3 regions of the Pseudoselenomonas caprae genome follow, and region 1 is predicted to be linked to each of the others. Evidence: riboswitches for the same ligand, from Rfam matches in the RefSeq annotation. Region 1 holds a riboswitch; each other region holds the start of a gene.
What was found. A riboswitch is a leader RNA that binds a small molecule or an ion and turns the genes downstream of it on or off. The one in region 1 is predicted to bind cobalamin.
Positions count from the first base shown of each region.

Region 2: another riboswitch for cobalamin. It lies ahead of nikB (nickel ABC transporter permease); the one in region 1 lies ahead of FZ041_RS10830 (methylmalonyl-CoA mutase family protein).
Region 3: another riboswitch for cobalamin. It lies ahead of cobI (precorrin-2 C(20)-methyltransferase); the one in region 1 lies ahead of FZ041_RS10830 (methylmalonyl-CoA mutase family protein).

Region 1 covers NZ_VTOZ01000024.1:17,536-24,734, forward strand. Annotated here, with positions in the region: gene FZ041_RS10815 (energy-coupling factor ABC transporter ATP-binding protein) at 1-493, opposite strand, end outside; gene FZ041_RS10820 (energy-coupling factor transporter transmembrane component T) at 490-1,290, opposite strand; gene cbiM (cobalt transporter CbiM) at 1,303-2,316, opposite strand; cobalamin riboswitch at 2,491-2,676, shown strand; gene FZ041_RS10830 (methylmalonyl-CoA mutase family protein) at 3,031-5,226, shown strand; gene scpA (methylmalonyl-CoA mutase) at 5,226-7,199, shown strand, end outside.
Region 2 covers NZ_VTOZ01000035.1:463-7,661, forward strand. Annotated here, with positions in the region: partial or broken gene FZ041_RS12850 (ABC transporter substrate-binding protein) at 1-778, opposite strand, end outside; gene nikC (nickel transporter permease) at 833-1,648, opposite strand; gene nikB (nickel ABC transporter permease) at 1,645-2,553, opposite strand; cobalamin riboswitch at 2,788-2,993, opposite strand; gene hydE ([FeFe] hydrogenase H-cluster radical SAM maturase HydE) at 3,371-4,447, shown strand; gene hydG ([FeFe] hydrogenase H-cluster radical SAM maturase HydG) at 4,440-5,855, shown strand; gene FZ041_RS12875 (cytochrome b/b6 domain-containing protein) at 5,931-6,596, opposite strand; gene FZ041_RS12880 (iron hydrogenase small subunit) at 6,613-6,918, opposite strand; gene FZ041_RS12885 ([FeFe] hydrogenase, group A) at 6,932-7,199, opposite strand, start outside.
Region 3 covers NZ_VTOZ01000027.1:16,324-23,522, forward strand. Annotated here, with positions in the region: gene glmM (phosphoglucosamine mutase) at 1-1,135, shown strand, start outside; gene FZ041_RS11460 (sirohydrochlorin cobaltochelatase) at 1,138-1,938, shown strand; gene FZ041_RS11465 (OadG family protein) at 2,084-2,452, shown strand; gene FZ041_RS11470 (sodium ion-translocating decarboxylase subunit beta) at 2,474-3,604, shown strand; cobalamin riboswitch at 3,772-3,945, shown strand; gene cobI (precorrin-2 C(20)-methyltransferase) at 4,073-4,774, shown strand; gene FZ041_RS11480 (ABC transporter substrate-binding protein) at 4,812-5,765, shown strand; gene FZ041_RS11485 (FecCD family ABC transporter permease) at 5,762-6,766, shown strand; gene FZ041_RS11490 (ABC transporter ATP-binding protein) at 6,768-7,199, shown strand, end outside.

The DNA.
Region 1 (7,199 bases):
CGAAGACCCAGATGCTAGGATTCATAGTCAATATGGCGGCGATAGCCGCCTTTTTCTTTTCGCCGCCCGATAGGGTATAGGGCGCGCGCCGGCGCAGATGACCGAGCTCGAGCAGCTCCAGGGCATCATCGACGCGGCGCTTGATTTCAGCGGGGGCAAGGCCCATCTGCTCAGGACCGAAGGCGAGTTCCTCGGCGACGCTGCCGCAGAAAAGCTGCGCGTCAGGATTCTGCCAGACAAAGCCCACCTGCTGATGGAACCATTTGGAGTAGCGATGGTCGCGCATTCTGCCCGCAGTGATCTCGGTGCCGAGGAACTGATAGGTACCAAGCTCGGGATAGATGAGACCGTTCAGCATGCGCAGCAGCGTGGATTTGCCCGCCCCGTTGGGGCCGCGCAGGAGAACTGTATCGCCCTTGGCGATGGTGAAGTTGATATGACGCAGTACGGGCTCACCTTCGTAGGCATAGCAGACATCAACAAAGCGGATCATAGGATAACCTCCAGACGCAGGAAAAGATAAAGATAACCGAAAAGAATCAGGATGAGCAGAGTGTCGCCGCGGCAGAACGCCATGCGGCGGGCTGGCAGGTATTCGCCGGTGAAGCAGCGGCAGGTCATCGCCTCATACATGTCGGCTGACATTTTCTGCGAGCGCAGCAGCAGCGTGCCCAGGATGCCGCCGATGGCCTGCTGCTTATGCGGGTTGCTGCCGACGGAGCGCAGCTTGAGCGCTGTCAGCATATCGCTGGCAATCTCGCCGAGCAGGATGATATAGCGCAGCGTCGTGTCCAAGAGAAAGATGACCGTTTGCGGCACGTGGAAGGCACGCAGGGCCGCCGTGATGTCGTTCCCCGGCAGGAAGGCCCGCAGGCTGGCCAGGGCGGTGACGGATAGGAAGGTCTTGGCCGGCAGCAGCAGGACGAGCGGGCCGCTGCCGAGCCAGAGGGCGGGCAGGATGAGCAGCAGGGTGAAGAGTGCGGCGGCAAAGGCCGTCTGGAGTGCCTGCCACAGCATATGCCCTGGCAGCAGGCAGAGCACGACAAGGGTGAGTGCCAGCTGGCAGAGCAGGAAGGCCGCGGTGTGGGCGGCTGCGCAGCATAGCAGCCAGAAGAACAGGAAACAGAGCGCGCACGGAGCCGAGACGGAACGGCTCCCAGCGGCGCATTGCTGACGGAGGGTGAGCAGCACGGTCAGTACACGCAAAAGAGACCGGGAGATGAAATAGTCCCGGTCCCGATTTGGCTGATAGTGTTCTTCCTGTGTTGCCCATGGAGGAAGTTTCAACATGCAATAAGCCCCTTAGTGTTTGGCGATGGATGTGTCATAATCGGTTGGCGCGTGGAAGAAGGAGGCGAAGGCCTTGAAGGCGAGCACCAGGAGCGCTGTGCCGATGATGGCGGACAGGATATAGCCGAAGGATTCGGGCAGGCCGGCGATGGCATAGTCGGGGAACAGGGCGTCAAAGGTGAAGCCATCCTCCATGCCAGCTGGCGTATAGCCAAGTGCAGAGCCGAGGAAATCCTGCTCAGCGAGCTCCTCGGGGTCCCATTCCCCCCAGGCGGTACCCGTGGCGAGCAGCCCCAGCGGCGTGCCGAGGATCAGCAGACCGAGAAGGCCGTAGACAGCCTTGCTGCCCTGGGACTCGTGGCCATCTGTTGCCAGAAGCGCGGGAGAAGCCTGCTTCAGGAAGGCCAGGATGGCTGTGGTGAAGACGACCTCTGCAAGACCGAAAAGCGTCAGGTGGCCGGCCATCATCGCGGGGATGGAAACCGACAGCGGATACGGGCAATAGAGGGCATGGCCTGCTGCGTCCGTGAAGAGCAGCGGCTGGAGGCCGAACTCGATGGCCGCACAAAGGGCGGCGAGATTGATGCCGGCATATGCACCGATGCCGGCGGCAGCGAGATCATGCTGCGGCATTGCTTTCTTCAGGAGCTGATAGATGGCCCAGCCGGCAAACGGCATGACAAATGCCATGTTGAAGCAGTTGGCACCGAAAGCCAGCAGTCCGCCGTCGCCGAAGAAGAGCGCCTGCACGAACAGGGCGACGCTGACGGCAAGGCAGGCAGACCAAGGGCCGAACAGGATGGCCAGCAGCACGGCGCCGACGGCGTGACCAGTCGTGCCGCCGGGAAGCGGCAGGTTGAACATCATGCCAAGGAACGAAAAGGCCGCGCCAATTCCCAGCAGCGGCATTTTTTCCTTGGGAATTTCCTGTTTGACTTTCTGCACGGCCAGCCACCAGACCGGTGCCATGGCAGCACCGAAGACGGCGCAGGTGGACGGGCTCAGATAATTTTCTGGAATGTGCATACTATCACTCCTAACATTAAATAAGAAAGAAATAAGACCTCAATATGATTACAGTTTAAAGTATTTCCGCGAGATTTGTAAGCCCTAGGGGGATGTGATTTCGACCTGTGATTTTTTTCGCGAAAATTTGACAATTAGTCCAAACAATAGTAAAATAAATATCAGTTAAAACAGAATATCGCGATTGGATCAGGTGTCGCAAGACTTAATAGGGAAGCCGGTAAAATCCGGCGCGGTCCCGCCACTGTAACAGCGAGCGACTCCGCAGATATGTCACTGGAGAGGGAAAAAGCCTCTTTGGGAAGGCGCGGAGGAGCGATGAACTGGAGCCAGGAGAACTGCCTGATTGACGATCACCGTTTGACCTGCGAGCGATGGGGATGGGGATCTTGGACGATTTAGTTTAGAAAGAGTCAGGCTTTTACCTGACCGTTAGAACTGAATGTTTTTCAAGATGAGCCTATTTCCGCATGCAGCAGGGAATGGGCTCATTGTGGTATGTATTCTCGCTGTTCTTGACTTTAGGCGAAAGGTTTTTCCTCATGGAATCTTCTGTGGGGAAGAAATTGCTCATACATTTCATTCAGTTCTATGTATTGGCTGCCTTTGTTGCAGCAAGGGTCTCGATTTGTGGAAGGATCGAGACCCTTCTTTTTTTGCCTGGGCGGATGAAATGGAGCATATATTATTCTACCTTTAAAGGGGGAAATGTATATGAGTAATGAAACAAAGACACAGGCAGAGTCGGAACTCGACCTGCAGGCCATTCTGAAGAAGGCCGAGCAGCAGACCGAGTTCCCCGATGTCCCGCTCGACGAATTCACGCCGCCGACGTACGAAGAGTGGAAGGAGAACTGTATCACGCTCCTGAAGGGAGCACCCTTTGAGAAGAAGATGTTCACCAAGACCTACGAGGGAATCACCTTTGACCCGATGTACTTCCGCAATACCACCGAGGAAATCCTTCCACGCACGTCTTTCCCCGGCATGGATGATTTCCTGCGCGGCTCCCGTCCCAATGGCTATATCAAGTCGCCTTGGGGGATCGCCCAGGCCTGCGATGAGACGATGCCTGCGGAGAACAATGAGCTGCTGAAATACGAGCTGGAAAAAGGCTCGACAATCTATCATATCAAACTTGACCAGTCAACCTTGACCGGTCAGGATGCACGCGAGGCGGAAAAGCCGGGCGATGAGGGCTGCAGCGTAACGACGCTGGACGATATGCATGTACTGCTCGATGGACTCAAGCTCGACGAGCAGCCGCTCTACCTCTATGCCGGCCAGACAGCACTGCCGTTGCTGTCGATGGTGGCGGCTGTGCGCCGGGCATCGGGGAAAGACATGCAGGCGGTCTGCGGCTTTATCGGTGCTGATCCCATTGGCGAGCTGGCCGAGCGGGGAACCCTGTCGGCAACGCTCAGCGACCGCTATGATGAGCTGGCGGAGTGTGCGAAATGGGCTATCGCCAATGCGCCGGAGCTGCGCACGATTATGGTCCGCAGCGATGTCTACAGCCGCGGCGGTGCCAATGATATCCAGGAGGCATCCTATACGATTGACACGGCAGTCACTTATTTGCGGGAGATGCAAAAACGGGGCCTTTCGATTGATGAGGCGGCCAGCCAGATCATGTTCGGTTTTTCGATGGGGGCCAATTTCTTCCTGCAGATTGCGAAGCTCCGCGCGATGCGGCCCATCTGGGCGCAGATCATCGCGGCCTTTGGCGGCAGTACCGAGTCCCAGCGCATGCATGTCCATGCCCGGCCGGCATTGTTCTTCAAGACGGTCTATGATCCCTATGTTAATATGCTGCGCAACACGACAGAAATCTTTTCGGGGGTTGTCGGCGGTATCGATTCGTTTGAGAATGCACCGTTTGATGAGCCGATTCGCAAGGGCGACGTGTTCTCGCGCCGCATTGCGCGTAACGTGCAGATTATCCTGCAGGAAGAGTTCGGTCTCTTGCAGCCAATCGATCCGGCCGGTGGTTCGTGGGCGGTGGAGTCGCTGACGAAACAGGTCAAGGAAAAGATCTGGGAGGCCTTCCAGACGGTGGAGGGTGCAGGCGGTATTGTCGAGGCGCTGAAGGCTGGCAAGCCGCAGCAGGCCATCGGCGAGGTGCTGGCTGAGCGGTTCAAGAATGCCGAGCTCAGGCGCGACCGCATTGTCGGTAACAATATGTACCCGAATATGACGGAGAAACTTCTCGACCCGCGCACCGAGGATTGGGCCGAAAATAAAAAAGCGCGTACCGAGGCCATCGAAGCGTATCTGGCGGATATCGACGGCAAGTATCGCGCGGAGAAACTCGAGGCCCTGTCGAAAGCTCAAACAGACCGGGTGACGGCAGCTATCGCGGCTGCCGAGGCTGGGGCAACTCTGCCGGAGCTTTGGGCAGCACTGCCAAAGACTGGTGAGGCGCCAAGTGTCGAGAAAATCACGCCGCACCGCTGGAGTGAACGCTTTGAGGGCCTGCGTCACCGCACGGAAAAATACGCAGCCGACAAGGGGGATAACGTGCGCATTTTCCTGGCGAATATGGGGCCGATTCCGCAGCATAAGGCAAGGGCGGACTTTACCACAGGCTTTTTGCAGGTCGGGGCTTTTGAGGTCTTGCGTAACGATGGTTTCAAGACGACCGATGAAGCGGCGGCCGCCGCAGCCGAGTCCGGGGCGGATGCCGTGGTCATCTGTTCGACCGATGCGACCTATCCGGAAATCGTTCCCGATTTAGCACCAAAACTTCATAAGGCGCTGCCAGCGGCTACGGTCTATCTGGCTGGAGCCGCACCGAAAGAATTGCTCGAAACGTACAACGCGGCGGGCATTGACGATTACATTTCGGTACGAGCCAATTGTTACAAAATCCTGCAGTTCCTGCAGCAGAAGAAAGGAATGATGGCATAATGGCAGCGTTCAAGAATCCGGATTTTACGAGCATGAATCTGCGGGAGGCACCGCAGCACACGAAAGAAGAATGGCAGAAACTCTTTGAACAGCAGGTCAGCGCCAGCTATGACGAAATGACGGCGCGCACGATGGAGCATATTCCGGTCAAGCCCTTTTACAACCACGAGGAATACGACCACATGAATCATCTCGATTTTGCCAGCGGCATTCCGCCGTGCCTGCGCGGACCGTATTCGACGATGTACGTGTTCCGTCCCTGGACGGTCCGCCAGTATGCGGGCTTTTCGACGGCTGAAGAATCCAATGCCTTCTACCGCCGCAATCTGGCTGCAGGGCAGAAGGGCCTTTCGATTGCCTTTGACCTGCCGACCCATCGTGGTTATGATGCCGATAACCCGCGCGTGCTCGGCGATGTCGGCAAGGCCGGCGTTTCGGTCTGCTCGATGCTCGATATGAACATCTTGTTCTCGGGCATACCGCTTGATCAGATGTCGGTATCGATGACGATGAACGGCGCCGTGCTGCCAATCCTGGCGTTCTATATCCAGTCCGGTATCGAGCAGGGCGTTGACAAGTCTATCATGGCCGGCACGATCCAGAACGATATCTTAAAGGAATTCATGGTACGTAATACCTATATTTACCCACCGGATATGTCGATGCGTATCATTGGCGATATCTTTGAATACACGACCAAGAACATGCCGAAGTTCAACAGTATCTCGATTTCGGGCTACCATATGCAGGAGGCTGGTGCCACCGCCGATATCGAGCTCGGCTACACGCTGGCCGATGGCCTCGAGTACCTGCGCACAGGTATCAATGCCGGACTGGCCGTCGATGCCTTTGCCAAGCGCCTGTCGTTCTTCTGGGCCATCGGCAAGAACTACTTCATGGAAGTGGCCAAGATGCGGGCGGCGCGCGTTCTCTGGGCAAAAATCGTCAAGTCGTTTGGTGCCGAGAATCCAAAATCCATGGCGCTGCGCACGCACTGCCAGACCTCTGGCTGGTCGCTGACGGCGCAGGACCCGTTCAACAACATTTCGCGCACCTGTATGGAGGCTATGGGCGCGGCTCTTGGACATACGCAGTCGCTGCATACGAATGCACTGGATGAGGCCATCGCGCTGCCGACGGACTTCTCGGCCCGCATTGCCCGCAACACCCAGCTCTACATCCAGGATGAGACGCGGGTCTGCAAGATCATCGATCCTTGGGGCGGCTCGTATTACGTTGAGGCATTGACCAACGAGATCATCCGCCGCGCTTGGGCCCATATCCAGGAGGTCGAGTCGCTGGGCGGCATGGCTAAAGCCATCAGCACGGGGCTGCCGAAGATGCGCATCGAGGAGGCCGCGGCCCGCCGGCAGGCCAGAATCGACTCGGGCAATGAGACCATCGTGGGCCTCAACAAATACCGTCTCGACAAGGAAGATCCGCTGGAAATCCTTGCCATCGACAACACGGCGGTGCGCCAGGCCCAGATCGAGCGCCTGGAGAAATGCCGCAGCGAGCGCAACGACGACGATGCGCGCCGCGCGCTCGAGGCCATCACGAAGGCCGCCGACAGCCGCGACAACGGCAACCTGCTGGAATGCGCCGTCGAAGCTGCCCGGGTGCGCTGTACCCTCGGTGAGATTTCCGATGCCGTCGAGAAGGTTTCGGGACGCTATCAGGCCGTCATCCATACGATTTCGGGTGTCTATTCGTCGGAATTCACGAACAAGAGCGCGCTCGAAAAAGCCCGCCATATGGCTGATGAATTCGAGGAACTCACGGGCCGCCGGCCGCGTATCTTTGTCGCCAAGATGGGCCAGGATGGCCACGACCGCGGCCAGAAAGTCATTGCGTCAAGCTTTGCGGATATGGGCTGGGATGTCGATGTAGGGCCGCTGTTCCAGACGCCGGAGGAAACCGCGCAGGATGCCGTCGATAACGATGTGCATATGGTCGGGTTCAGCTCGCTGGCC
Region 2 (7,199 bases), on a different contig from region 1:
CCACATACTGGCTATTGTTGCGGAAGGTGTCGATATCGCCAGCTGCAATATTCACAGCCATATCCACGTCCCCGGACTGCAAGGCCATGGCCCGGGTATTGGGATCATCGATGCTCGGGATCTCCACCGTCTCAAACGGCACCTCACCAGCCCAATAGTTGGGATTCTTCTTCATGACAGCTTTTTCTTTGACAAAGGACTCTACCATATACGGGCCAGTACAGATGGGGCCTTCCTTGGCAAAATCACGGCCAGCCTCGGCCTTCGTATCCACCACGATGAACAATGGATCTGCCAGGAAGCCCATGAGATTCGGCATCGGTTTTTCCGTCGTGATGATAAGATTCTGCCCTTCGGCCCGGATTTCCTTATACTTGAAGAATGTCTCCGCACGATTGTTCTTGGCAAAAACGCGTTCCAGTGATGCCTTGACAGCCTCGGCCGTCAGTTCATCCCCATTGGAGAATTTCACGCCATCACGGATCTTGATGGTCCATGTCAGATGGTCGTCACTGATTGACCATTTCTCCGCCAGCCACGGCTGCACATTCATCTTCTCATCAAACTTTGTCAGGCACTCACCCAGACCATAGCGCATGACTACCCAGCCAAAATAGTTCTGCGTCGGCTCCAGGGTATCAGCAAAATTCGTCACACCAACCTTCAGTATGCCCTTCTGCACCGACTCATTGCCAGCCGTACTACCGCAGCCAGCAATCAGCGCAGCAGCGGCAATCCCGCACAAACCCACGCTTACAGCCCGCCAAAGTTTCTTCATTCTGCTTTTTTCCATGAAAATATCATCCTCTCCACAACATGACTAAATCACATCTCAGTTCTGACGCGGATCCAAAACATCGCGCAAACTGTCTCCCCACAGGTTGAACACCGCAACTACCAAAAAGATAGCCAAGCCTGGATAAACCATCAACCACGGTGCCGATTGGATATATTGCCGCCCCTCATTGAGCATTAATCCCCACTCTGGTATTGGCGGCTGAGCCCCAAAGCCCAAAAACGACAGCCCTGCAATCTCCATCATCATCGTGCCGATATCCATCGCCGCCGTGATGACTACCAGCGGCAACGTATTCGGCAGGATATGGCGCCACAAGATCATCGGCGTCCGCGTGCCGCTGAGACGGGCCGCCAGCACAAAATCCTGCTGCCGGAGCTTGAGCACCAGACTGCGCACCAGGCGCGCATATTTCGCCCAGCTTACCACCAGCAGCGCCATGATGGTATTGATGATACTGCCACCAAGTATTCCCGCAATGGCAATCGCCAGCACAATCCCAGGGAATGACAGCATCATATCCGCCAGCCGCATGAAGACCATCTCCACACGGCCGCCAAAATAACCGGCCAATGTGCCTACCAGCGACCCCGTCAAAGCCACCAGTACCACCAGGCAGAGCGTCATAAACAACGACGTCTGCGTGCCGCAGATGATCCGCGAAAAAATATCGCGGCCCAGCTTATCCGTCCCCAGCCAATGCTCAGCCGACGATGGCTGCAAGGCCAGCTGCATATTGCTGGCCAGCGGATCTTGCGGTGTCAGGTAAGGAGCAAACAATGCCACCAGCACGATAAGTGACACCAGCGCCGTATAAAAGGAAAACAACTTGTGCTCCCAAATAAGCGTCATCTTCGTACCTCCCTTCTAAGGCGCGGATTCAGATAAGTATACGACAGATCGACCAAAAAATTGATGGACATATAGACCAGGGAAATCCAAAGGACAAAGCCCTCGATAAGCGGATAATCACGCATCGTGATAGCCCGCACCGCCATGTTGCCGATCCCCGGCCATGAAAATACGATTTCGACTACGGCTACACCGCCTAGCAGCCACCCCATCGACATCCCCAACAACGTGATCAATGGCAACATCGCATTGGGCAGGACATGTTTCCAAAGGATTGCCATCTCCGACAATCCCCGAGCCCTGATTCCCGTGACATAGTCTTGATTCAGTTCTTCCAATACCACCGTACGGACCTGCCGCATGTATTTCGATGACATATAGATTGCCAGTGTCAAAGCAGGCAGCACGATTCCCGCCGCCGTGACTTCCGACTGCGCAATGGGAAACAGGCGCAGCTTCAAACCGAATACATATAGCAGCAACAATCCCAGCCAAAAACTTGGCATCGATACACCGATAAAGGACAACCCCCGCACGAGATGGTCTGGCAGCCTGTTCCGCTTCACAGCCGATAAGATCCCCAGCGGCAGCGAAATCAGCACCACTAGGACCATCGTGACAAATGCCAGAAGCAACGTCCCTTTGAACCCCTCCAGCAATTTTGCTGTAACCGGTTTCTTCGCAGAGTAAGACATACCCATATTTCCCTGCAAAACACCAGCCGCCCAATTCCCATACTGGACCAGGAACGGCTTATCGAGCCCCAGCTCATGCCGCGTCTGAGCCAGCGTCTCCTCCGACACGATCGTATCCGAAGCTTCCAGCAGCATCGAAGCCGGATCACCAGGTGCCAGCCAGGTCAGGCAAAAAGTCAGGAAGCTGACACCAATGACCGTCACCACCATCTGCAAAAGGCGGCTCCCATATGATTGCAACCACAACATCTCCCTCTCACCTCCACAAACAGATAAAAACCAATGTCACTGAACTCTTATCCATAAACAGCGTCCCTCTTCTCCCTTCCCCGCCCGCACACCGGACAGGCATAAAAAAAACCTGTCTGCAAAATGCAGACAGGCCAGGAATATCCAGAGCACGAATCTCCTCCGAAAATCCCCTCCCTATCGCTCGCAGGTCAAACGGTGATTGTCAATCAGGCAGTTCTCCTGGCTCCAGTTCATCATGATTGCTGCGCCTTCCCAAGAAAATCATTCCTCAGTGACCGGGATACCCTCAAAAGTGGCATCCACGAAGCAGCATCACTCGCTGTTACAGTGGCGGGACCGCGCCGGACTTTACCGGCTTCCCTATTAAGTCTTGCGACACCTGATCCATACTTTATGATATTGCATATCATATGCAAAAATATGCGAAAACATTGTAATTATACCATTTTCTGAACTGCGTGTCAAAACTAGACAAATTCCCTAAACCGCTTAAAAATTATGTTTTTATCCCCCCGGGGAGCTTCACACCCCCATTAATATTTTTTATAATAAAACTAATCGTAAGATATATTCCATTCACTAATCCAGAGGCTCAACTGTTTTAGCTGGAATGTATATGCAGAGAATAACTTCCCGTTTGTCTACTGCAATATATAGGCGCCGTGCATCAGTATGATTATTATCAATGGATACGATGCACGGCGTCTTATTTCCCTATTTTTCGTGTTATAATGGAAAAACAACGAATACTTCAGCAACCATCCGAGGCTAGACTATGAACAGGAAAAACTTGCTTGACCAGTTGGCTCATACCCATACCCTCGCCTTCGAAGACTTCATCGATCTGCTTGCACACCAAGATGAAGAATTGCAGGCATACGCAGCCGGACTGGCCGTCAAAACAACACAGTGCTATTACGGCAACAAGGTTTTCAGCCGCGGCCTGATCGAATTCACGAACATCTGCCAAAACAACTGCTATTACTGCGGCATCCGTGCCAGCAATGAAAACGTCCAGCGGTACCGGCTGAGTGATGAACAGATCCTGCAATGTGCCGCCACCGGCTATGAACTGGGCTTCCGCACCTTCGTCCTGCAAGGCGGCGAGGATCCCTACTACACCGACGACAGGATCTGCCATCTGGTGCAGCAGCTCAAGTACAAACATCCCGATTGCGCCATCACCTTGTCCATTGGCGAAAAGAGCCCAGAAAGCTATAAGCGCTACCGGCAGGCAGGGGCCGAGCGCTACCTTCTGCGCCATGAAACCGCAACGCCTGCGCATTACCATAAGCTCCACCCGCCGTCCATGAGTGCCGAAAACCGCTACGGCTGTCTCCGCACCTTGAAAGCGCTCGGTTTCCAGACGGGCGCCGGCTTCATGGTCGGCTCACCATGGCAGACATCGGAAGATCTGGCCCGCGACCTCATCTTCCTCCACGAGCTTCAGCCGGAGATGGTAGGCATCGGCCCCTTCATCCCCGCCGCAGGAACACCGTTTGCCCAGCAGCCAGCCGGCACCTTAGACCAGACGCTGTTCCTGCTGAGCCTCATCCGGCTGCTGCTGCCAGAAGTGCTGCTGCCAGCCACCACGGCCTTGGGCACGATCGATCCCCGCGGCCGCGAAAAGGGCATCCTGGCTGGTGCCAACGTAGTCATGCCCAACCTTTCCCCCCGGAACGTCCGGGCAAAATACCAGCTCTACGACAACAAGATCTGCACTGGGGAAGAAGCTGCTGAATGCATTGTCTGCCTAACCAAACGAATGAAATCCGTCGGCCGTGAGCTGGCCGTCGACCGGGGCGACAATGTCCGCTATATGAAAATGAAGGAGGAACCATACTGTGTATAATCCCAAATCGAGCAAAGCCGCAGAATTCATCGACCACGAGGAAATCCTCGCCTCCCTTGAATATGCTGACCAAAACAAGAACAATGCTGAACTCATCGATTCCATCCTCGCGAAAGCCAAGGAATGCAAAGGCCTTGACCATCGCGAAGCATCGGTTCTATTGGCCTGTGAGATCCCCGAAAAAAATGAGGAGATCTTCAAGCTTGCCGAGGACATCAAAAAGCAATTCTACGGCAACCGCATCGTGCTGTTCGCTCCGCTTTACCTGTCCAACTACTGCATCAATGGCTGCGTCTACTGCCCCTATCACGGGGTCAACAAAACCATCCCACGCGTAAAGCTTACGCAGGAACAGATCCGCGACGAAGTCATCGCCCTGCAGGATATGGGCCATAAGCGCCTGGCCATCGAAGCCGGTGAAGACCCGGTCAACAACCCGATCGAGTATATCCTCGACTCCATCCATACGATCTACTCGGTCAAACACAAGAATGGCGCCATCCGCCGTGTCAACGTCAACATCGCCGCCACCACGGTGGAAAACTACCGCAAGCTCCACGAAGCTGGCATCGGCACCTACATCCTGTTCCAGGAGACCTATCACAAGGATTCCTATGAGAAGCTCCATCCGACGGGACCGAAACACGACTACGCCTACCACACCGAAGCCATGGACCGCGCCATGGAAGGCGGCATCGACGACGTCGGCCTTGGTGTACTCTTTGGCCTAGACAAATACCGCTACGAATACGCTGGCCTTTTGATGCATGCGGAACATCTCGAAGCCACCTTCGGCGTTGGCCCCCACACGATTTCCGTGCCGCGCATCTGCCCGGCTGACGATATCGACGTGAATACCTTCAGCAACGCCATCGACGACGATACCTTCGCCAAGATTGTTGCCTGCATAAGGATTGCCGTTCCCTACACGGGCATGATTGTCTCGACGCGCGAATCCCAGAAATCCCGCGAACGCGTCCTGCATCTTGGCATCTCCCAGATTTCCGGAGGTTCCAGAACCTCCGTTGGCGGCTACACCCAGGAAGAACGCCCCGACGAAACGGCTCAGTTCGATGTGTCGGATACCCGCAGTCTCGACGATGTCATGAAATGGCTCATCGACATGGACTACGTACCATCCTTCTGCACGGCCTGCTACCGTGAAGGCCGCACCGGCGACCGCTTCATGGCCCTATGCAAGGCAAAGCAGATTCAGAACTGCTGCCTGCCCAATGCCCTGATGACCCTCAAGGAATATCTCGAGGATTATGCCTCCCCGGAAACGAAAGCTGCCGGCGAGAAACTGATTGCGAAAAACATCCCCGATGTAACCAATCCCGCCGCCCGCAAGACTCTGTCCGAACGCCTGCAGAAAATCGAACAGGGCGAACGCGACTTCCGTTTTTAAGCCTATAATGGATTCATGAAAACGCCCCTATAACTGAGCTTCAATGCTCAGTTATAGGGGCGTTCGTATTCTCAATCAGTCTTTGATTTTTTCGATTTCATTCTGGGTCCAGAGCGGATGATGATGTGCGGCGTGTTTGGCATTGATGGTGCCATCACCGAACATGCTGCAGAACTCCGGCCAGTTGTAGATGCCGAGGGGAATATGTCCCCCGCAGACGCAAAGGAACAGGCCCAGGCCAACAATCAGATGAATGCGATCTGCATAGTAGGCAATCTCCTTCGGAACCAGCGGCAGGGCAAAGTAGAGCACCGCACCCGTAAGGATGATGAGCAATGTACCGAAAAATACCATGATACCCATCATTTTCTGACCCGAGTTGATTTTGCCCATCGGCGGTACATCGATTTCCTGCAGGAAAATCATTTTCTGCGGATAACCGCCACCGACTTTCATCCATTCAATATCCTGCTTCGTCCAATGGAAGGCCTCGCGCCAAAACGCTACTACGCGTCCTGGGCAGAGCAGGAAAAACAACGTGCAGGCTATCATGAGAATCCATGCACCTACGATATGAACCTGCATCGTCAGATGCATTGCTGCTTCCCCAAACGGACGGAAAAACAGGATCACACCGGTAAGTCCTGCTGGCAAAAACCCCAGTACCAGACACCAGTGGAACAAGCGGACAGGTAAGCTATGATGAAGAATCCGTTCATTTCCTTTAAAGTTGTTATCCATCACAATCCCACCTTTCTTACAGGACACTGCGGTCTACATAATGCGTATGGAAAAGCTCTTCCGCCAGTGGACTCAGTGGCTGGAAGTTCATTTTCTTGTACATATTGAGCAGACTCTGGTTATGATGGCTCTGGCGTTTTGCCTGCTTTTCATCATCCTGATAAAGCCCTGCCGTACGCATCTTGATGTATTTCGTGCGGTCGACAATGAGATCCGTCACCGTATAGGCACCGGTCCAGAGGAATGCCGCAATGACGCCGGCAAAACCGAGGAATTCGCGGCGGTTGATCTTTACTTCTTTTTCTTTATAGGAATATCTCATAACGCACCTCCTATCACCATGGCAAGATAGCCTTGAACTTGCCGGTCCAGGACGTTCCCATCGGGTTGATTGGCTGGCCGCCGCCGTTTACGCAGCCGCCCGGACAGTTCATGACCTCGATGAAATGATACGGGCTGCTCCCAGCTTCGATTTCAGCCAACAGTGGCTCGACATTTTTCGTCCCATGGACAACCGCGATCTTCAGCGTGATTTCCTGGCCATTGTCCTTGAGCTTGAGCGGGATATCCGCCGTCTTGACCTCCTTGAGGCCGCGGACAGGC
Region 3 (7,199 bases), on a different contig from region 1:
GATGCTCGCCGGCATCATTCCGACGCCAGCTATCGCTTATCTGGCTCGCCGCCACAAGGCCAAAGCCGGTATTGTCATCTCGGCATCCCATAACCCGTTCCACGACAACGGCATCAAGTTCTTCGGTGGCGACGGCTACAAACTGCCGGATGCTGTCGAGGATGAGCTCGAGGTCATCGTGCATCAGCTGGAGAACGATGATAACTTTGCCCGTCCGACTGGCGACCGCATCGGTCATATCGAATACCGCACGGATCTGCTGAACCAGTACATCGAGTTTGTCGAGAGCACCTGCCAGGAGCGTTTCGATGGCATGAAGATTGTCCTTGACTGTGCAAATGGTGCAGCCTATGAGGTCATGCCGAAAGTGCTTCGTTCGCTCGGCGCGAAGGTCAAGGTCATCCATGCGCTGCCGAATGGCGTCAACATCAATGAGAACTGTGGCTCGACACATATGGAGTCACTGCAGAAGGCTGTCATTGAAAACGGTGCTGACTTCGGTATTGCGCACGATGGCGATGCGGACCGCTGCCTCTGTGTGGATGAGAAAGGCCAGATCATCGATGGCGATCACATCCTTGTCATGTGTGCACAGGATATGATGAAGAAGGGCACGCTGCCGTACAATACGGTCGTGTCGACGGTCATGGCCAATATCGGTTTCCACAAGGCCATCAAAGAAGCTGGCGGCCGCGTTGAAATCACGCAGGTCGGCGACCGCTATGTTCTTGAGAACATGCTCAAGAACGGATACAAGATCGGTGGCGAGCAGTCCGGTCATATCATTTTCACGGACTTCAGCACGACGGGCGATGGCCCAATCACGGCGCTGCAGGTGCTGGCTTCGGTCAAGCGCAGCGGCCGTAAGGCATCGGATCTCACGAATCTCATGACGACGTATCCGCAGCTGCTTGTAAATGTCCGCGTCGCAACGAAAGAGGGCTGGGAAGATAATGAGGCCATCAAGGCTGCTATCGAAGAAGGCAACAAGGAGCTCGGCAATGATGGCCGCATCCTCGTCCGTCCGTCCGGTACCGAGCCGCTGATTCGTGTCATGGCGGAAGGCCCCGATCAGGCACAGCTTGATGTCATCTGCCATCGCATCGCCGATGTCGTCAAGAAAGAGCAGGGCTGAAATTGACCGGTCAGAAACAGGCGCTGGTTCTGGCCAGCTTTGGCGTCAGCGATGCAGCTGCGCGTGCCGCCAGCCTTGATGCAGCGGCAGCGCTTTTGCAGCAGGAATTTCCCGCTTGGCAGGTATATCAGGCGTACACGTCGAATTTTATCCGCAAGCGTCTTGTGGCTGCGGGCGTGCAGGCCTTCAGCCTGCCGGAGCTGCTGACGCAGCTGGCAGATGCTGGCTTTGCGCGTGTGCTGGTACAGCCGTCTCACCTGACGCCTGGCGAGGAGTTTGACCACAAGGTCTGCGCGGCCGCCGATGAGGCAACTGCGCTGTTTCCTGCGGGGCTTGCCGTCGGCCAGCCTGTGTTCGCAGAACCGGCTGACTATGGGCGCGTGCTGGATGCTGTCCTGCCGGCGCTGGGCCTGATGCCTGGGGAAGAGCTCGTGCTGTTCGGGCATGGCTCGCCGCACCGGCACAATCCGGTTTATGAGCGTCTGCAGCAGGTGGCAGATGACCGCCAGCTGCCGGTGCATGTCGGCGTGCTGGAGCCGATGGATACGCCGAACCTGGCGATGGTCAGGGAGCGCCTGCGGCAGCGCGGCAGCAGGAAGTTGCTGCTGGCCCCGCTGCTCCTCTCCGGCGGTAGCCATGTCACGCGTGATATGGCCGGCAGCAATCCGGACTCCTGGCAAAGCCAGCTCGTGGCAGCAGGCTTTGCGGTGCGGACGGATATGCGCGGCCTGGGTGAGCATCCAGCCTTCCGGGCACTCTATGCCCAGAAGGTGCGCCAGGCGCTGGCAGCAGTCAAATGGTAAAAGATAAGAGGAATTTTCGGATAACTTTCGGCTATCATATGAATTCGATATAAATATTTTTATTTTTTGAAAATTCCTCTATAATATAAATTAACCAACAGCCCCCAATATAGGCATTATCGTTTAATTTGAATGAGGTGAGTGTATGTCACATCCAGTAACAACGAATCCTTTGATCATCATGCTGATCAACATGACGGTCGTATTCCTGGTTCTGACGGTTTTGGGTCTTGTCATCAATCTGATCCACATCATCGATCCGACGAAACCGAAACAGGAAAAGCAGGAAGAGGCCGCACCCGCACCGGCAGAAGCAGCTGCTGCGCCTGTGGAAAGCGCGCCGGCAGCCGGGACGGCAGCTGCCGAGGAGGGGATTTCCCCGGAGATCGTCGCCGTCATCGCTGCAGCGATTGCCAGCTATGGCTATGGCATGGAGCAGGTTCGTGCGATTCGCCCGTTGCCGCGTGATGCTTGGAAAAATTCCGGCCGTGCACAGATGGCAAACCGGGGCTAAGGCAGGGAAGGAGGAAATATTATGGAACTTTTGAATGCATTTGCCGTTTCCCTGCAGTCGGTTTGGGCTGACAGCGGTTTTTCGGCATTCACCATGGGCAATGGCATCATGATCCTCGTGGGTTTGCTGCTGCTCTATATGGCCATTGTCAAGGAGTTTGAGCCGCTGCTCCTGGGGCCGATCGCCTTCGGCTGCGTGCTGGCAAACTTCCCGCGCACGGGCTTCTTCACGGAGCCGGGCCTTATGCAGGCTATCCACTATGGTATCGCCAATGAGATTTTCCCGCCGCTGATCTTCCTGGGCATCGGTGCGATGACGGACTTCGGCCCGCTGCTCGCCCGCCCGGTTACCCTGCTCCTGGGGGCAGCTGCACAGATCGGTGTCTTCGTCGCCCTCGTCGGCGCAATGCTCCTGGGCTTCAACGTACAGGAAGCTGGCGCTATCGGCATCATCGGTGGTGCTGATGGCCCGACGGCTATCTATCTTTCCATCCAGATGGCACCGCACCTCCTGGGCGCGATTGCCGTAGCCGCTTACTCCTACATGTCGCTGGTTCCGCTGATCCAGCCGCCGATCATGAAGCTCTTGACGTCGCAGAAAGAGCGTGAGGTGGCCATGGAGCAGTTGCGTCCGGTTACGAAGTTCGAGCGTGTCTGCTTCCCAATCGTTGCTGCAATCGTCATCAGCCTGCTGCTGCCGCCAATCGCGTCGCTGCTTGGCTGCTTGATGCTCGGCAACTTGTTCCGTGAGTCCGGCGTCATGGACCGCCTCTCGGATACGGCGCAGAATTCGCTCTGCAACATCGTTACGATTTTCCTCGCAACGGGTACTGGCATGACGATGAATGCCGATGACTTCCTCGTTCCGCAGACGCTCATGATCATCGGCCTTGGCCTTGTGGCTTTCATCGCTGGTACGGCTGGCGGTGTCCTGTTCGGCAAGATCATGTGCCGTGTGTCCGGCTGGAAGATCAACCCGCTGATCGGCTCGGCTGGTGTATCGGCAGTGCCGATGGCAGCACGCGTCAGCCAGGTGGTTGGCATGAAGGCAAAACCGGGCAACTACCTGCTCATGCATGCCATGGGCCCGAACGTTGCTGGCGTCATCGGTACGGCAGTAGCTGCTGGTACGATGCTGGCTATGCTCAAATAAGTTCATAGAATAGGTAAGCCCGCTGATTCAAGATATGAGTCAGCGGGCTTTTGCTTTACCGAATTGCAGGTTTCTGCGTTCTTTCTGATTTCTGCGCTTACGGACACTCTGCAATTTGAACATAAAGGTGCCAGTGCTGTCGATTGACAGGCCGTATGCATCGGTGTAAAATTTGTAAATGGACGGGTGCCGTGAGGCTTAATAGAGAAACCGGTGCGATGCCGGTACGGTCACGCCACTGTAATGCGGAGAATCTCATAATATGTCACTGGCAGTTTGCTGGGAAGGCTTGAGGTTTGATGAGGCAGAGTCAGGAGAACTGCCAGTCTGAAAATCACCGTGAAAGTGCAGGCTTTCGCACCTACGAACGATGGGGAGGGGATTCGGCGTATAGTGGAGTCCCTTCTCTGCGTGGAGAAGGCTTTTTTTATGGTGTAAACCAAGTAGCAGGTGGAGGTTATCAGAAGTATGAGCGGAATTTTTTATGGTATTGGTGTGGGCCCTGGCGATCCGGAGCTCTTGACAATCAAGGCAATCCGTGCCATCGAGAAGGTTGATGTGCTGATTGCACCGAAGACAGAGAAGAAGGATGGCAGTGTGGCGCTTTCGATTGCCAAACCATATCTGAAGAAGGATATCGAGATTGTCTATCAGGTATTCCCGATGGTCAAGGGGTTTGCAGAGAACAATACCGATGCCTGGGAGTCGAATAAGAAGGAAATCCTGGCACTTTTGAAGGCGGGCAAGAATGTGGCTTTCCTGACGCTCGGCGATCCGATGTTTTATAGCACATACATCTATGTTTACCGCTTGCTGGAGCATGAAGATATCGAAATCCAGACAATCCCGGGCATTCCGGCATTTGCGGCAATCGGCAGCCAGATGGGGTATCCGATCGTTGAGGGCGACGATGTGCTTAGCATCGTGCCGGCAACAGCTTCGCCGGAGAAGGTCGAAAAAGCTGTGCAGTCGGCCGATAATGTCGTGCTCATGAAGGTGTACAAGAATTTCGCTGAAATCACGGATATGCTGGCCCGCAACGATATGGCCAAGCAGGCTGTGCTCGTAAGCCGTGCAGGTCTTCCCGATGAACGCATCATCGAGGACATCGAGGCGCATAAAGAGGAAAAACTGAATTACTTATCGACTATCCTGACGCGGAAAAACTAAGCGGGATGGTTGATATATAGAAGGGAAGTTTTCTATCATGAAAAAAATCCTGTTCTTGCTTATGGCGGCACTGGTTATGCTGGCAGCAGGCTGTGGACCGCAGCCTGCTGCCACGGACGGCAGTTCCGCCAAGGCGTATGCGGTCATTACCGATGATTTGGGCCGCGAGGTCGTGCTTCCCCAAAAGCCGAAGCGTATTGTCGTGACCTCAGCATCGTTTTTGGAGCCATTGGAGTCCGTCGATGGCGCAGCATTGGTTGTCGGCCGTCCGGATTCCAAGACCAAGATGCCGGATTACGCCAAGGAGCTCACCAGCGTCGGTAAGGTCTATCAGATTGATGCCGAGAAAGTGCTGGCCTGTGAGCCGGATCTTGTCATTGTCAATAAAGGTATGAACGAGAAGCTCGTCGATGCGCTGGAGAGCAATGGCATCCGTACTTTGGTGCTCGATATGAAGAGCTATGAGGATGTCAAGCGCGAGGTCGGCATTCTGGCGCAGGTGACGGGCGCCAAGGACAAAGGCGACAAGCTGATTGCTGACATGGATGCGAAAATCCAGTCGGTCAAGGATAAGATTCCGCAGGACAAGCGCCGCGTATCTGTCATCCATAGTACAAGCCAGGGCCTTACGGTGCAGCTTGAGGGCAGCATTGCCGGATCGGTGGCGAAGATGCTGGGCTGGGAGAATGTAGCCAGTGGCACGGCACCGCTGGAGAAGAATCCCGATGCAGCACCGTACAGTCTGGAAAATCTCGTCGCCCAGAATCCGGAGCTCATCTTTGTCACAAGCATGGGCAAGCTGGATGCCATCAAGAGCGAGATGGATGCAACGATGAAGGGCAGCCCTGCCTGGCAGTCGGTCGCGGCTGTACGTGAGGGGCGTGTCTACTATTTGCCGCAGGATCTTTTCCTGTTGAGCCCCGGCATCCATTATCCGGAGGCCGTCGAGGCGATGGCCAGATGCGTTTATCCTGAGGTGTTTGCCAAATGAAAAAAATGCCGGCTGAATCGGACCGTCTGGTAAAGCGGCGGATATCACTATTAGTGGTATTTGCCGTTTTGGCATGTCTGGGCGGCATCATCAGCATAATGAAAGGTTCCGTTCCCATTCCATTGGCAGAGATTGCCGCTGCGCTTTTAGGGGACAGTGCTGGCACCCATCAGCAGATCCTGATGAATATCCGTTTGCCACGCACTATCGTTGCCGCCTTTGTCGGCATCAATCTGTCGTTGTCGGGAGCTATCTTGCAGGCCATCATGAAAAATCCGCTGGCTGATCCGCATATCATCGGCATATCATCGGGGGCAGGGCTGGCGGGCATTGTCATCATGCTCGCACTGCCAGAACACAGCTGGCTTATCATGCCAGTGGCGTTTGCTGGAGCGATGGGAGCAGCTATGCTCATCTATCTTCTGGCCTGGAAGAACGGTATCCGGCCAATCCGCATCATCCTGGCGGGCGTCGCTGTGTCAGCCTTTTTCGGCGCAGGGATTTCGGCGATGATGATTTTTTACAGTGACAGGGTCCATAGTGCGCTGATGTGGATGGTCGGCGGACTGTCGGCGCGCAGCTGGCCGCATGTCGAGCTGCTTTGGCCCTATACGCTGGCCGGGCTGGTGCTGGCGCTGGTACTCGCGCGGCAGCTCAATATTCTCCAGCTCGGGGATGAGCTGGCCCGCGGTCTTGGCCTGTCCGTGGAACGGACGCGGCTTTTGGCGACGGCGGTCGCGGCATTGCTCGCGGCAAGTGCCGTGTCAGTGGTCGGCCTATTGGGGTTTGTCGGCCTTATTGTCCCCCATGCTGCGCGGCTGCTGGTGGGCTCGGACTATCGCTTCCTGCTGCCGGCAGCGGCGCTTTTGGGCGCAGCGGTCGTGATGTTTAGCGATACGTTTGCGCGCACGGCTTTTGCACCGGTGGAGCTGCCTGTCGGTATCATCATGGCAGTGCTCGGTGCGCCGTTCTTCCTGTTCCTGCTCAGAAGGGAGCTTTGATATGACACTTTCCATCAAGAATCTGAGCGTCAGGATTGCGCATAAGGACATCCTGCATGATTTATCGATTGACTTTGCGGCAGGAAAGCGCACGGCAATCATCGGACCGAATGGGGCGGGCAAGTCGACGCTGCTGAAGACCGCAGCAGGGCTGCGCACGGACTATACGGGCAGTGTCCAGCTTGATGCGGTGGATATCCGCAGGCTTTCACGGCGGGATATCGCGCGCAGGCTGGCCATCCTGCCGCAAGGCGCGACGGCACCGCCTGATACGACGGTGCAGCAGCTGGTAGACTACGGGCGCTTTCCGTATCGCAGCTGGTTTCGTGCCAGCGATGCCAAGGCAGATCGCGAGGCGGTCGAGTGGGCGATGGCAGTCACGCATACGGAGCAATTTGCGGCGCGTCAGGTGCAGACGTTATCAGGTGGCGAG